Regions from separate parts of the Microbacterium sp. CCH5-D1 genome, predicted to be linked through region 1. Evidence: riboswitches for the same ligand, from Rfam matches in the RefSeq annotation. Region 1 holds a riboswitch; the other holds the start of a gene.
The links. A riboswitch is a leader RNA that binds a small molecule or an ion and turns the genes downstream of it on or off. The one in region 1 is predicted to bind thiamine pyrophosphate.
Positions count from the first base shown of each region.

Region 2: it holds a riboswitch for thiamine pyrophosphate, as region 1 does, so the genes downstream of both, thiM (hydroxyethylthiazole kinase) here and AX744_RS11020 (ECF transporter S component) in region 1, are expected to answer to the same signal.

Region 1 covers NZ_LSJW01000183.1:5,494-11,127, reverse strand. The annotation lists gene AX744_RS11025 (ABC transporter ATP-binding protein) at 1-1,280, opposite strand, end outside; gene AX744_RS11020 (ECF transporter S component) at 1,277-1,933, opposite strand; TPP riboswitch at 1,926-2,035, opposite strand; gene AX744_RS11015 (D-alanyl-D-alanine carboxypeptidase family protein) at 2,117-3,775, shown strand; gene AX744_RS11010 (ABC transporter ATP-binding protein) at 3,855-5,634, opposite strand, start outside.
Region 2 covers NZ_LSJW01000120.1:11,485-17,118, forward strand. The annotation lists gene argC (N-acetyl-gamma-glutamyl-phosphate reductase) at 1-71, opposite strand, end outside; gene AX744_RS07770 (bifunctional hydroxymethylpyrimidine kinase/phosphomethylpyrimidine kinase) at 311-2,461, opposite strand; gene thiM (hydroxyethylthiazole kinase) at 2,458-3,306, opposite strand; TPP riboswitch at 3,297-3,391, opposite strand; gene AX744_RS07780 (NAD-dependent epimerase/dehydratase family protein) at 3,398-4,360, opposite strand; gene AX744_RS07785 (DUF402 domain-containing protein) at 4,357-5,079, opposite strand; partial or broken gene AX744_RS07790 (phenylalanine--tRNA ligase subunit beta) at 5,155-5,634, opposite strand, start outside.

The DNA.
Region 1 (5,634 bases):
GGCGCCCCGGCCAGCACGGTGGCGACCGACAGCCGCCGCTTCTGCCCTCCGGAGAGCGTGAACGGGTTGGCGAGGGCGAGCGGGGCGAGGCCCAGGCGTTCGAGAAGACCGTCAACGACCGCATCCGTCTTCGCCTGATCCCAGCCGAGCGCCCGTGGCCCGACCTCGAGCTCGTCGCGAAGGGTCTGGGCCAGGAACTGGTGCTCCGGCTCCTGGAACACCATCCCGATGCGGGTGAGCAGCTCGCGCGAGGTCCAGCGGATCGGGCGCGTGCCCTTGCGCCCCGCCAGCTCCGGTGCCGACCGCACCTCTCCCGCCTGCTCCGGGATGAGCCCGGCGAGCGTGAGGGCGAGCGTCGACTTGCCGGCGCCGTTCGGCCCGGTGATCACCGTCGCGTTCCCCCGCGGCACGCGCAGGTCGAGCCCGCGCTGCACCGGCGCTCCGTGCTCCCGTCCGATCGTCAGGGCGGATGCGATGAGCGCGTCCGGTGCCGACACCTGCTCCAGCACGGGCAGGTCGATCCCCCGGTCGGGCACCCACACCCCGGCGTCCGCCAGCACATCGCCGTATGCCGCGAACACCTGGGCCGGTTCCCCGTCGGCGAGCAGTCCGCCGTCGGCCGCGAGCACGATCACCCGCGTCATCAGATCGACCCAGATCGGTGTGCGGTGCTCGACGACGATCAGCGTCGCACCGGTGGAGGCGACGGCATGTTCGACGCTCGCCCGCACCTCGCGCACACCCTCGGGGTCGAGGTTCGCCGTCGGCTCGTCGAGCAGCAGCAGCCCTGGGCGCATCGCGAGCACACCGGCGAGCACCAGTCGCTGCTTCTGTCCGCCCGACAGGGCCTTCGTGGGGCGTTGCAGCGGCACTTCGAGCCCGACGGCATCCAGCGCCTCCGCGACGCGACCGGGGATCTCGGATGCGGGCACACCGAGGTTCTCGCACCCGAACGCCACGTCGTCACCGACCTTCGACAGCACGATCCCCGCATCGGGGTCCTGCAGGACGAGGCCCACCTGACCGTGCCGGGATTCGGGGGCGGCACCGTCGATGTGCAGCGACCCGGTTCGCACCCCTTCGTCGTCGCCGCCGAGGACCCCGGCCAGGCCCGCGAGCAGCGTCGACTTCCCGGCACCGGAGGCGCCAAGCAGCAGCACCCGCTCACCCGGTTCGATCGTGAACGAGACGTCCTCGACGGCGGGGAGCTTCCGACCGGCGTACCGCCAGCCCCAGCCCGCGGCCTGCACGCGGGCCGGGGCGGCGATGGTCACGGTCAGACCTCGCGCACGTGCTCTCGCCCGACGGCGAAGCGGTTCAGTGCACCGGTGACCGCCAACGCGCGCACCAGCAGCCAACCGACGACACCCGCCAGGATCGCCCCGGAGACGACAACGCTGACCAGGTAGATCGTGTTGAACTCGACGGACTTCAGGATGTTGGGCGAGCTGCCGTAGAACAGCTCGAACACCCAGGCAGCCACCGCTGCACCGACACCGGCGAGCGCTGCGACCGCGATTCCGAAGCGCCGGTAGAAGAAGAGGGCGAAGATGATCTCCGCGCCGAGTCCCTGCACGATGCCGGACAGTACGGTCGAGACGCCCCACACGTTGCCGATCAGCATCGACACGATCGCTGCGACGAGCTCGACGACCAGCGCCGCACCGGGCTTGCGGATGACGAGGCCGCCGACGACGCCGCCCAGCAGCCAGATGCCGACGGCGATACCGCCCAGTCCCGGCGTCAGAGCATCGGCCGCACCGAGCCAGGCGTAGCCGATCGTGTTCCATCCCCAGAACACGAGGCCGATCGCGACGCCGAGGACGGCGGCAACGACGATGTCGACGACGCGCCAGCGCCAGATCGATGTGCGGTGCGGATCCTGTGCGGCGGCGGATGCCTGCTGCGTGGATGCGGACGTGGGCGTACTCATCTGAACTCCTCCCTGCGCTGGCATGACCCAGATCAGGTTCGACGGTCGAAGCGCGATTCGCTCCCTCTCAGCCCGGCTCGCCGGACTCCCGTGGTTGTGCTGACGATCCTACCGTCGGCGACACCCCCGTGGCGACAGGGCCCGGCGCCGCGGAACACGCGCGGGATTGGGTACCGTAAACGAGTGACCGCATCAGATCCCGCCGACGAGGCGACGGGCGTCGTCGGCGACGACGGCCCTGCCCCCGCCGACACCGCCGACACCGCGACAGGCGGATCGGTGCTGACGGCCGAGCAGACGTCGCCTGGAGCGGATGCTCCGGGGACGGTCGTAGACCCGGAGCCCGTCGTTCCACCGGAGGCCGTGAGCGCCCCGGAACCGGCCACCCCCGCGCTGACGAAGCCGCCGTTCATCCCTCGCGACCGCACGGTCCCGGATCCTTCCGGCGAACTCACCGCGTCGGAGACAGCCGCGCCCCAGTGGGCCGACGACACCACGACGGCCACCGCTCTCACCTGGGTGGACGCCGCGACCGTCGCCGAGCACACCGCCACGGCCACTCTCGACGACACCTCGGAGGCCGAGCGATCGAGCGGTCTGCTGCGCGGTGCGCGTCTTCGCCCCGCCATCGCCCGCCCGGGTGTCCTGGTCCCGCTGGCCACGCTCGCCGGTCTCGTCGCCGTCTACGCCGGCACCACACTGCTCTGGCCCCTCCACGAGGTGCCGCCGACGGTGCAGTCGGTCGAGTTCGCGACGACTCCCGCCGCTGCCGCCGCCGTGACCTGGCCGACCGAGGGTGCGGGTGCCGTCGGCATCGCGGGCATGACGACGGCGGCTTCGGTGCCCGACGCCGTGAGCATCGCGAGCATCACCAAGGTCGTCAGCAGTCTGATGGTGCTCGACCGCATGCCGCTCGCTGTCGGGGAGCAAGGACCCGAGTTCTCGTTCACCCGCGCCGACAGCGTGAAGTACTGGGACTACCGGCGCAGTGACCAATCCGCCCTCGACGTGCCCATCGGCGGAGTCCTCACGGAGTACCAGCTGTTGCAGGGGACGCTCATGGGTTCCGCGAACAACTACATCGATCGGCTCGCGACCGAGATCTGGGGCTCCGAGCGCGAGTTCGCGAGGGCTGCAGAGGTATGGTTGCGCGAACGTGGCCTGACCGGAATCACCGTGGTGACCCCCTCCGGCTTCGACGAGCGCAACGTGGCCACGCCCGAGGCCCTGGTGGCGCTCGGCGAGCGTGCGATGCAGAACCCGGTCTTCGCCGAGATCGTCGGCACCAAGTCCGTCGACCTCCCGGGTGCGGGCACCGTCGTGAACACGAACGGCATGCTCGACGATCCCGGTGTCGTCGGCATCAAGACCGGCACCCTGGTCGGCTGGAACCTTCTCACCGCGAAGGACCTCGTGATCGGTGACACCACGGTGCACCTGTTCGCCGCGGCGCTGAATCAAGCCGGAGACGACGAGCGACTCGCTCTCACGCGTTCCCTGTTCGCCGAGGCGGAATCCGCACTGGAGGCGCAGGCGCCGGCCGTCGCGAAGGACACCGTGGTCGGCAGCGTCACGACTCCGTGGGGCGAGCAGGTCGACGTCATCACCGAATCCGACGCCGATGTGGTGCTCTGGAACAGCGCGACCGCGACCGCCGCGACCGCCTTCGACCTCGGCGAAGAACGCGAACAGGGTGACACGGTGGGCACGCTGACCACGGCAGGACCGGTCAACACCACGACGACTCCGCTGGTGCTGGCCGCGGATGTCGAGGGGCCGAGTCCCTGGTGGCGTCTGACCCACCCGCTCGAGCTGCTCGGGATCAGAGCCGACCAGCCCTGACGCACTCCCCGGCGATCGCCTACGACGACGCCCCACCCCGCGTGAGCGGCGGTGGGGCGTCGTGCGTTGATGCCGTAGGTCAGGAGCGGTGATCGGAGCCGTCAGCGCCGTCTTCCAGCAGGGCCTGCGCCGCGGCCGTCTCGACTGCCGGCACCTGTGCGCCGACGGACGCGCCGGCCACAGCGGCTGCAGCCTCCGCGCCCGCAGCATCGGTGTCGCCCGCTTCGCCGGTGACGACGACCGGCGTCGTTCCCGTGAGAGCGTCTTCGGCGTCGATGTCGGTCGCGGCCTGCTCGAACTGCGACTGGTACAGACGCCAATAGGCGCCCTGCGCGGCGATGAGCTCGTCGTGCGTACCCTTCTCCACGATGTCGCCGTGCTCCATCACCAGGATGAGGTCGGCATCGCGGATGGTCGACAGCCGGTGCGCGATCACGAACGACGTGCGCCCCTCTCGGAGCGCGGCCATCGCGTGCTGCAGCAGCAGTTCGGTGCGGGTGTCGACCGCCGACGTGGCCTCATCGAGGATGAGGATCGACGGCTGTGCGACGAACGCCCGCGCGATGGTGATGAGCTGACGCTCACCGGCCGACACGTTCGCTGCATCCTCGTCGAGCACCGTGTCGTATCCCTCGGGGAGGGCGTGCACGAAGCGGTCGACGTAGGTGGCCCTGGCTGCGGCGAGGACCTCTTCATCGGTCGCGGTCGAGCGACCGTAGCGGATGTTCTCGCGGATGCTGCCGGCGAACAGCCACGGGTCCTGGAGCACCATGCCGGTGCGCGAACGCAGCTCGTCGCGGGTCACCTCGGCGATGTCCTGCCCGTCGAGCATGATCCGTCCACCGCTGAGCTCGTAGAAGCGCATGATCAGGTTGACCAGCGTCGTCTTGCCCGCACCGGTCGGACCGACGATCGCGACGGTCTGACCCGGCTCCACCCGGAACGACAGATCACGGATGAGCGGACGATCCGGCGTGTACGAGAACGCGACGTTCTCGAACTCGATGACGCCCTTGCCCTCCACGAGCTCGGGAGCATCGGCGTCGTCGGCCTCCTGCTCCTCGGCGTCGAGCAGTTCGAACACACGCTCGGCGGAGGCGGTGCCGGACTGCACGACAGCGGCCATTCCGCCCAGCTCGGACAGCGGCTGCGTGAACTGCTGCGAGTACTGGATGAACGCCTGCACGTCGCCGAGGCGGAGCTGACCGTTGGCGACCATCAGACCACCGAGCACCGCGATGCCCACGTAGCTGAGGTTCCCGACGAACATCATCGCCGGCATGATGATGCCGGAGAGGAACTGCGCCTTGAAGCTCGCCTGGAACAGCTCTTCGTTCTCGTCCTGGAACTTGTCCAGTGCGTCCTTCTCGCGACCGAAGACCTTCACCAGGGCGTGGCCAGAGAACGCCTCCTCGACACGGGCGTTGAGCCGCCCGACCTTGCGCCACTGCGTGCCGAAGGCCTTCTGCGACCGCGGTCCGATGATGCCGAAGATCACGCCCATGAGAGGCAGCGTGATGAGGGCCACGAGGGCGAGCTGCCATGAGATCGAGAACATCATCACGAGCACGCCGATCACGGTGAGCACCGAGGTGAGTGCGCCCGAGAGCGACTGCTGCATCGTCTGCGTGATGTTGTCGATGTCGTTCGTGACGCGCGAGATCAGCTCGCCGCGCTGCACCTTGTCGAAGTACGCCAGGGGCAGGCGGTTGATCTTCGCCTCGACCGATTCGCGCAGTCGCCACATGGTGCGCACCATGATCACGTTGATGACGTAACCCTGGATCCAGGTGAGGAAGGCGGCGGCCACGTAGATGCCGAGCACGGCGGCGATGACGAGCCGCAGCGCGTCGAAGTCG
Region 2 (5,634 bases), on a different contig from region 1:
GCGGCCAGGAGGCGCAGAATCTCGCCGCCTGCGTAGCCGGATGCGCCGGAGACGGCGACGGAATACGTCATGCTTCTACCTTAACGGTCAGGCCCTCGAGGAAATCGGGACCGTGGACGGGGCCGGAGGCGGCGACACCGGCACTCGACCGCCGTGCGCGCACGGGCAGAAGGGCGGGGTCGCCTACAGTCGGCGGCCGCGGCGTCGGCGCACAGCGATGACGCTCGGAGCGAGCGTCGGAGAAGCGGTGGCGGCCGAAGGCATGTCGCGACAGTAGCGCGGCCTCGGCTGCCACCGCAAATCCGGTTCGTCATCTGCGGGGTGAGGGCTCCAGCGGTGCGGCGAAGAAGGCGAGTTCGTGGGCACTCGAGACCTCGAAGACGTGGCGCATCCTGGCGCGGGTCGCGGCATCAGCCGTTGCCGCCGCTTCGGAGGCGTAGGCGATCGCCGTCTCGGTCGCCTCTTCGAACGCGGGATCGGCGTAGGTCGCCAGCCACGAGGCGTAGGGGTGCTGGGGATCCTGCGCGTACTGACCGAAGGCCCCGGCGTGCAGGCGTCGGCCGAGGTCGGTGTAGAGCCAGAAGCACGGGAGGACGGCCGCGACGATCTCGGCGTAGTCCCCACCGAACGCGACAGAGCGCAGGTGATCGAGGTAGGCGGTGGTGGCCGCCCCCGGCTCGGCGGAGAACGTGTCCGCGCTCACCCCCTGCGTCGGAGTCAACCACGACGCGTGCAGCTCGAGCTCGCCCACGATCGAACCGCGTGCCGACTCCGCCCAGAACGCCTGCTCATCGGATGTCGGCGCGAGCCGGGACGCTTCCGCGAGCACACGGGCGTACTCGCGCAGGTACAGCGCGTCCTGGGCGAGATAGGACAGGAACGGTCCGCGCTCCAGCGTCCCGTCGGCGAGCGTGCGGATGAAGGGCAGCTCGTCGATCGCGGTGCGGATCTCCCTGATGTCGTGCCACCAGTCCGCCGCGATGTCGTCCGCGACCGGACGGGCCTCTGTTCCCGCCCGTTCCCAGAGTCCGGAGAAGTGGTTGATCGGCCCGTGCCCACCGCCGACGCGCAACGCGTCCCCCGCCCGCAGGGCTTCGCGAAGCCAGATGCGCGCGGCGCCGACGGCCGCTTCTGCGTCGTGCCCCCGCGCGAGCAGGGTCGCGAGCGCGGACGACAGCGAGCAGCCGGTGCCATGGGTGTTTCCGGTCGTGATCCGTCGTCCTGGAAAGTCTCTGCGCAGACCGCGCGCCGCGTCGACCAACGCATCGGGGGCCTCATCCCCGACGAGATGGCCGCCCTTGACCAGGACGGCCGCATCGATCCGGGCGGACAGCTCGTGCGCCGCGGAGATGGCATCCTCCCAGTCGGCGATCTCCCGACCGGCGAGCACCGCGAGTTCGGCGAGATTCGGAGTGACCAGAGTCGCCCGCGCGAGGAGTCCGTGCAGTGCTCGCTCCGCCTCCGGATCCAGCAGCCGGTCGCCGGAGGTCGCGACCATGACGGGATCGAGCACCACGACAGGCGGGCGCACACGGTCGAGCCACGGCCCCACTGCGCGGATGACCTCGGCGTCGGCGAGCATCCCGATCTTCACGGCGTCGATCACGATGTCGTCCGACACAGCATCGAGCTGCGCGCGGAGGAAGTCGACCGGCGGCACGTGCACAGCGCGCACGCCCTGCGTGTTCTGCGCGGTCAGCGCCGTGAGCACAGCCATCCCGTACCCGCCGTTCGCGGCGATGGACTTGAGGTCGGCCTGGATGCCCGCACCTCCGGACGGGTCGCTCCCGGCGATGCTGAGCACTCGCGGTACGATGCCGGAGCGCCAGCGTCGCAGGAACCGCGTCGCTACGGCGGCCGGATCGTCGGCGGCACACAGCGCCGAGACCACGGCCACCCCCGCCGCACCGGCATCGCGAAGGGCCTCGGTGTCGTCGATGCCGACGCCGCCGATCGCCACGCACGGGAGCGGGCTGTTCCGGACGATGTCGCGAAAGCCCTCCACCCCGAGCGGGACGGGGTGATCCGGCTTCGTGAGGGTGGGACGGATGACGCCGACCCCGAGGTAGTCGACCGTCCCGGCCGGGAGGGCCCGCACCGCGTCGAGGTGCGCGGCAGTGTTGGCGGTGAGGCCGATCAACGCGTCGGGTCCGAGTGCCTCACGGGCGCGCAGCACCGAGGCGTCGCCCTGACCGAGGTGCACGCCATCGACCCTGGCTCCACGCTCACGAGCAGCCATGGCCGCGCCCAGCCGATCGTTCACCACGAGCAGCGCCCGACCGTCGATCGCCTGCGACAGCGCGACCAGCTGTTCGACCGTCTCCTCGTCGGTCGCCTCTTTGTCGCGCAGCTGCACGATGCGCACCCCGCCTTCCACCGCGTGCCGGACGGTCTCGACGACGCCCCGGTCTCCGCACAGCTCCGCATCCGTGACGAGGTAGAGCGAGAGGTCGGCGTTCACAGCGCACCTCCTTCGACGCGGGCACGGACCCTGATGTCGGCGGAGTCCACGGCGGCGAGCGCATCCAGCAGCGCGACGGCGAAGCTCCCCGGCCCGGTGGACCGCTCCGCTGCCTGCTCCGCCGCGATCGTGTACACGAGGCTCGCCGACGCGACCGCCGTGAGCGCGTCGTGCCCTGTCGCCCGCGCGGCGCCGAGGAAGGCCGCCATCACCGCGCCCAGAGCACAACCGCCGCCCGTGGCCCTCGTGAGCAGCTCGTGCCCGTTGGACAACCGCAGCACGCGTTCCCCGTCGGTGAGCAGATCGATCGGGCCGGACACGGCCACCACACCGCGTGTCGTCCGAGCCAGCGCCGATGCGGCCTCAGCCGCGGACTCGGTGCTGTCGGTGGAATCCACACCCCGCCCACCGGCGCTGAGCCCCGCGAGAGCCAGCACCTCCGAGGCGTTGCCGCGGATCGCGGTCGGACGCTGCTCGACGAGCTGACGCGCGAGTGCGGTGCGCACCGGGAGCGCACCGACCGCGACGGGGTCGAGCACCCAGGGCGTACCGGCTGCCCTCGCACCGGTGACGGCTTCCAGAGCCGCCGCGCGCTGCTCCGGGGTGGGCGTCCCCAGGTTGACCAGCATCCCCGAGGCGACACCGGCGAACATGCCGGCCTCACCGACGATGTCGACCATGGCGGGAGCAGCCCCGAGCGCCAGCAGCACGTTGGCGGTGAAGCCGGTGACCACGGCATTGGTGATGCAGTGCGTCAGCGGTGGCGCCTCACGCAACACCCCCAGCAGCACCGCAGCCTTTTCGGCGAGATCGTGGGTGGAATCAGGACGCAGAAGATCGCTCATCGCGACATCCCTTCGCTAGTACGAACTAGATCAGGTTCGACGGGTCTGTTCTCAGCCGCGGATCGCGGCACCCCGTGTCACTGTCCGCAGTCTATCGATCGGCCAGCAGCGCCCGCTCCTGCGCCCGCGTGAGCCCGGCACGTCGTTCGCGGTCGAGTCCGCGCTCCCGTTCGTCGGCGAGCACGCGCTCGATCGTGTCGACGAGCGGACGGAGCGTCCCACCGGTCTCATGGAATGCCGCGTTCGAGCGGGTCATGAATCCCGTCATCTCGGGCGGGAGCCACAGCGGCAGGGAGCGCGGGCCGGCCCAGTGGTCCACGTCATGCGCGATGAGCCACTCCTCGTCCGCGACGACGGTCGCCCCGGTGTGCCCGGATGCAGCGCGGACCATCCGCAGCACATCCGCGAGAGGCCTCTCGTCGCCGACGGCGTTGACGGCTCCGCTGCCTCGCGCGGTGACGATGTACTCCGCCAGATCGTCGACGTCGATCAACTGAGCGCTCCGCCCGTCCAGCGGGGGCAGCAGCACGGCGTCAGCGTCGGCACGAGCGAACGCGGCACTCCAGTAGCCGAAGCGGTCGCTCGGGTCTCCGCCGCCCACGATCAGGCCGGGACGCACCACGAGTGCCCGCTCCCCCAATCGGGCGACGGAGTCCTCGGCGGCGACCTTCTGCGCCGCGTACTCGTACTCGTCGCCGAGAACCGCCGCCGGGTGTCGTGGAGCCGATTCGTCCGCACCGACCGTCTCGTCATCGGAGTACACCGACACGGATGACACGTACGTCCATCGTGCCGCTCGATCGCCCAGCATCTCGACTGCCCGATCGACATGCGCCGCCTGGGAGGAGATGTCGACGACGTGGTCCCACTCCCGTCGTGCGAGGTCGGCGTAGGTCGAAGCCTCCTCGCGATCGCCACGCACCAGGACCGTTCCCTCCGGCGCGGGCCGTGTGCCTCGAGCGAGGCAGGTGACCGTGGCTCCGTGGTCGCGCCAGTGACCGGCGATGCGCCCGGAGAGCCACCCGGTGCCGCCCAGGATCAGAACATCCGTCATGGTGTGCCTGCACCCAACCGGTCAAGGCCTGCCAGCACCGGAACCGTCCAGGCGGGGTCGGGCCGCCAGCGGGTCCACGCGGAGTCGAACGGCCAGTCGTCGGCCTCGAACGACGCGATGGCCGCGTCCGCGTGCCGCTCGATCTGCGCGGCCTGCTCGGAGCTGAGCCGTCCCTGGGCGATCGCGGCGACGAGCTCATCCTCGTCCTTGAGGTGGATGCCGCCCGCCGGATCGATCTCGACGTCGAGGATATGGTCGGACGAGAAGGTGTCCCGGTCTGTCCGCAGATGCGCGTTCTCGAGATTCACGTACCACCCGGAGAACGCCCAGTCCGGCCCGGTGGTGTCGCCCCAGAACAGCCAGATCGACCACGGCATCCCCGCAGGGGCGATGCACAGCACCCCGTTGCCCCGCCAGCGCTCCACGATGCGCGTCCGCGGCTCGAGCCAGCGCCGGGCGAGAGGCACTTCCCGCACGCGCTGACCGTCGCTGGATCCCGGCGCCTCCTGGAGGGTCCCCGGAGCGAGCCAGGCCACGAGACCGCGCTCATCATCGCGTACCACCCGCATCGGCGAGATCCTGGACGGCTCTCCCGGCTGCCACCCCGGCTTCCGATAATGCCAGTCGATCTGTGCGCCGGGCTCGAGGAACGGTCCCTCGCCGAGCGGTCGCGCCCCGTCGGGGACGGCGGCCGGAGTGCCCTGGGGGAGGATTCTCATCCCGCCACGGTACTCCGGCGACGGCCCGGATCGTCCGAGCGACGACACGGTCCGCCTCACACCGCGGATCGATCCTCAGTCGCGCAGCGTCGCTCCGAAGCGCTGCGCAGCGACCTCGACTCCGGCGAGCTTGGCTTCCGTGGCCTCCGCCGCGGTGAGGGTGCGGTCATCCGCCCGGAACCTCAGTGCGAAGGTCAGGCTCTTGGAACCCTCCGGAACGCCCTCTCCGCGGTAGTCGTCGACGAGGCGCACCGACTCCAGCAGCGTGCCCGCACCTTCGGCGAGGGCGGCCTGCACATCCGCGGCGGGGACCCCGGCCGGAACCAGGAGCGACACGTCCTGCGTAGCGGCGGGGAACGTCGACAGCGAAGCCGCGACGACCCGTCCGCCGGCAAGCGACAGGATGCGGTCGAGGTCGAGCTCGAACACGGTCGCGCGCCCGGGAAGATCGGCCCCCTCGGCGACAGCGGGGTGCAGCTCGCCGACGTATCCGACCTCTTCGCCTGCCACCAGGAGCGACCCGGTGCGCCCCGGGTGGAGGGCGGCGCGTTCGGC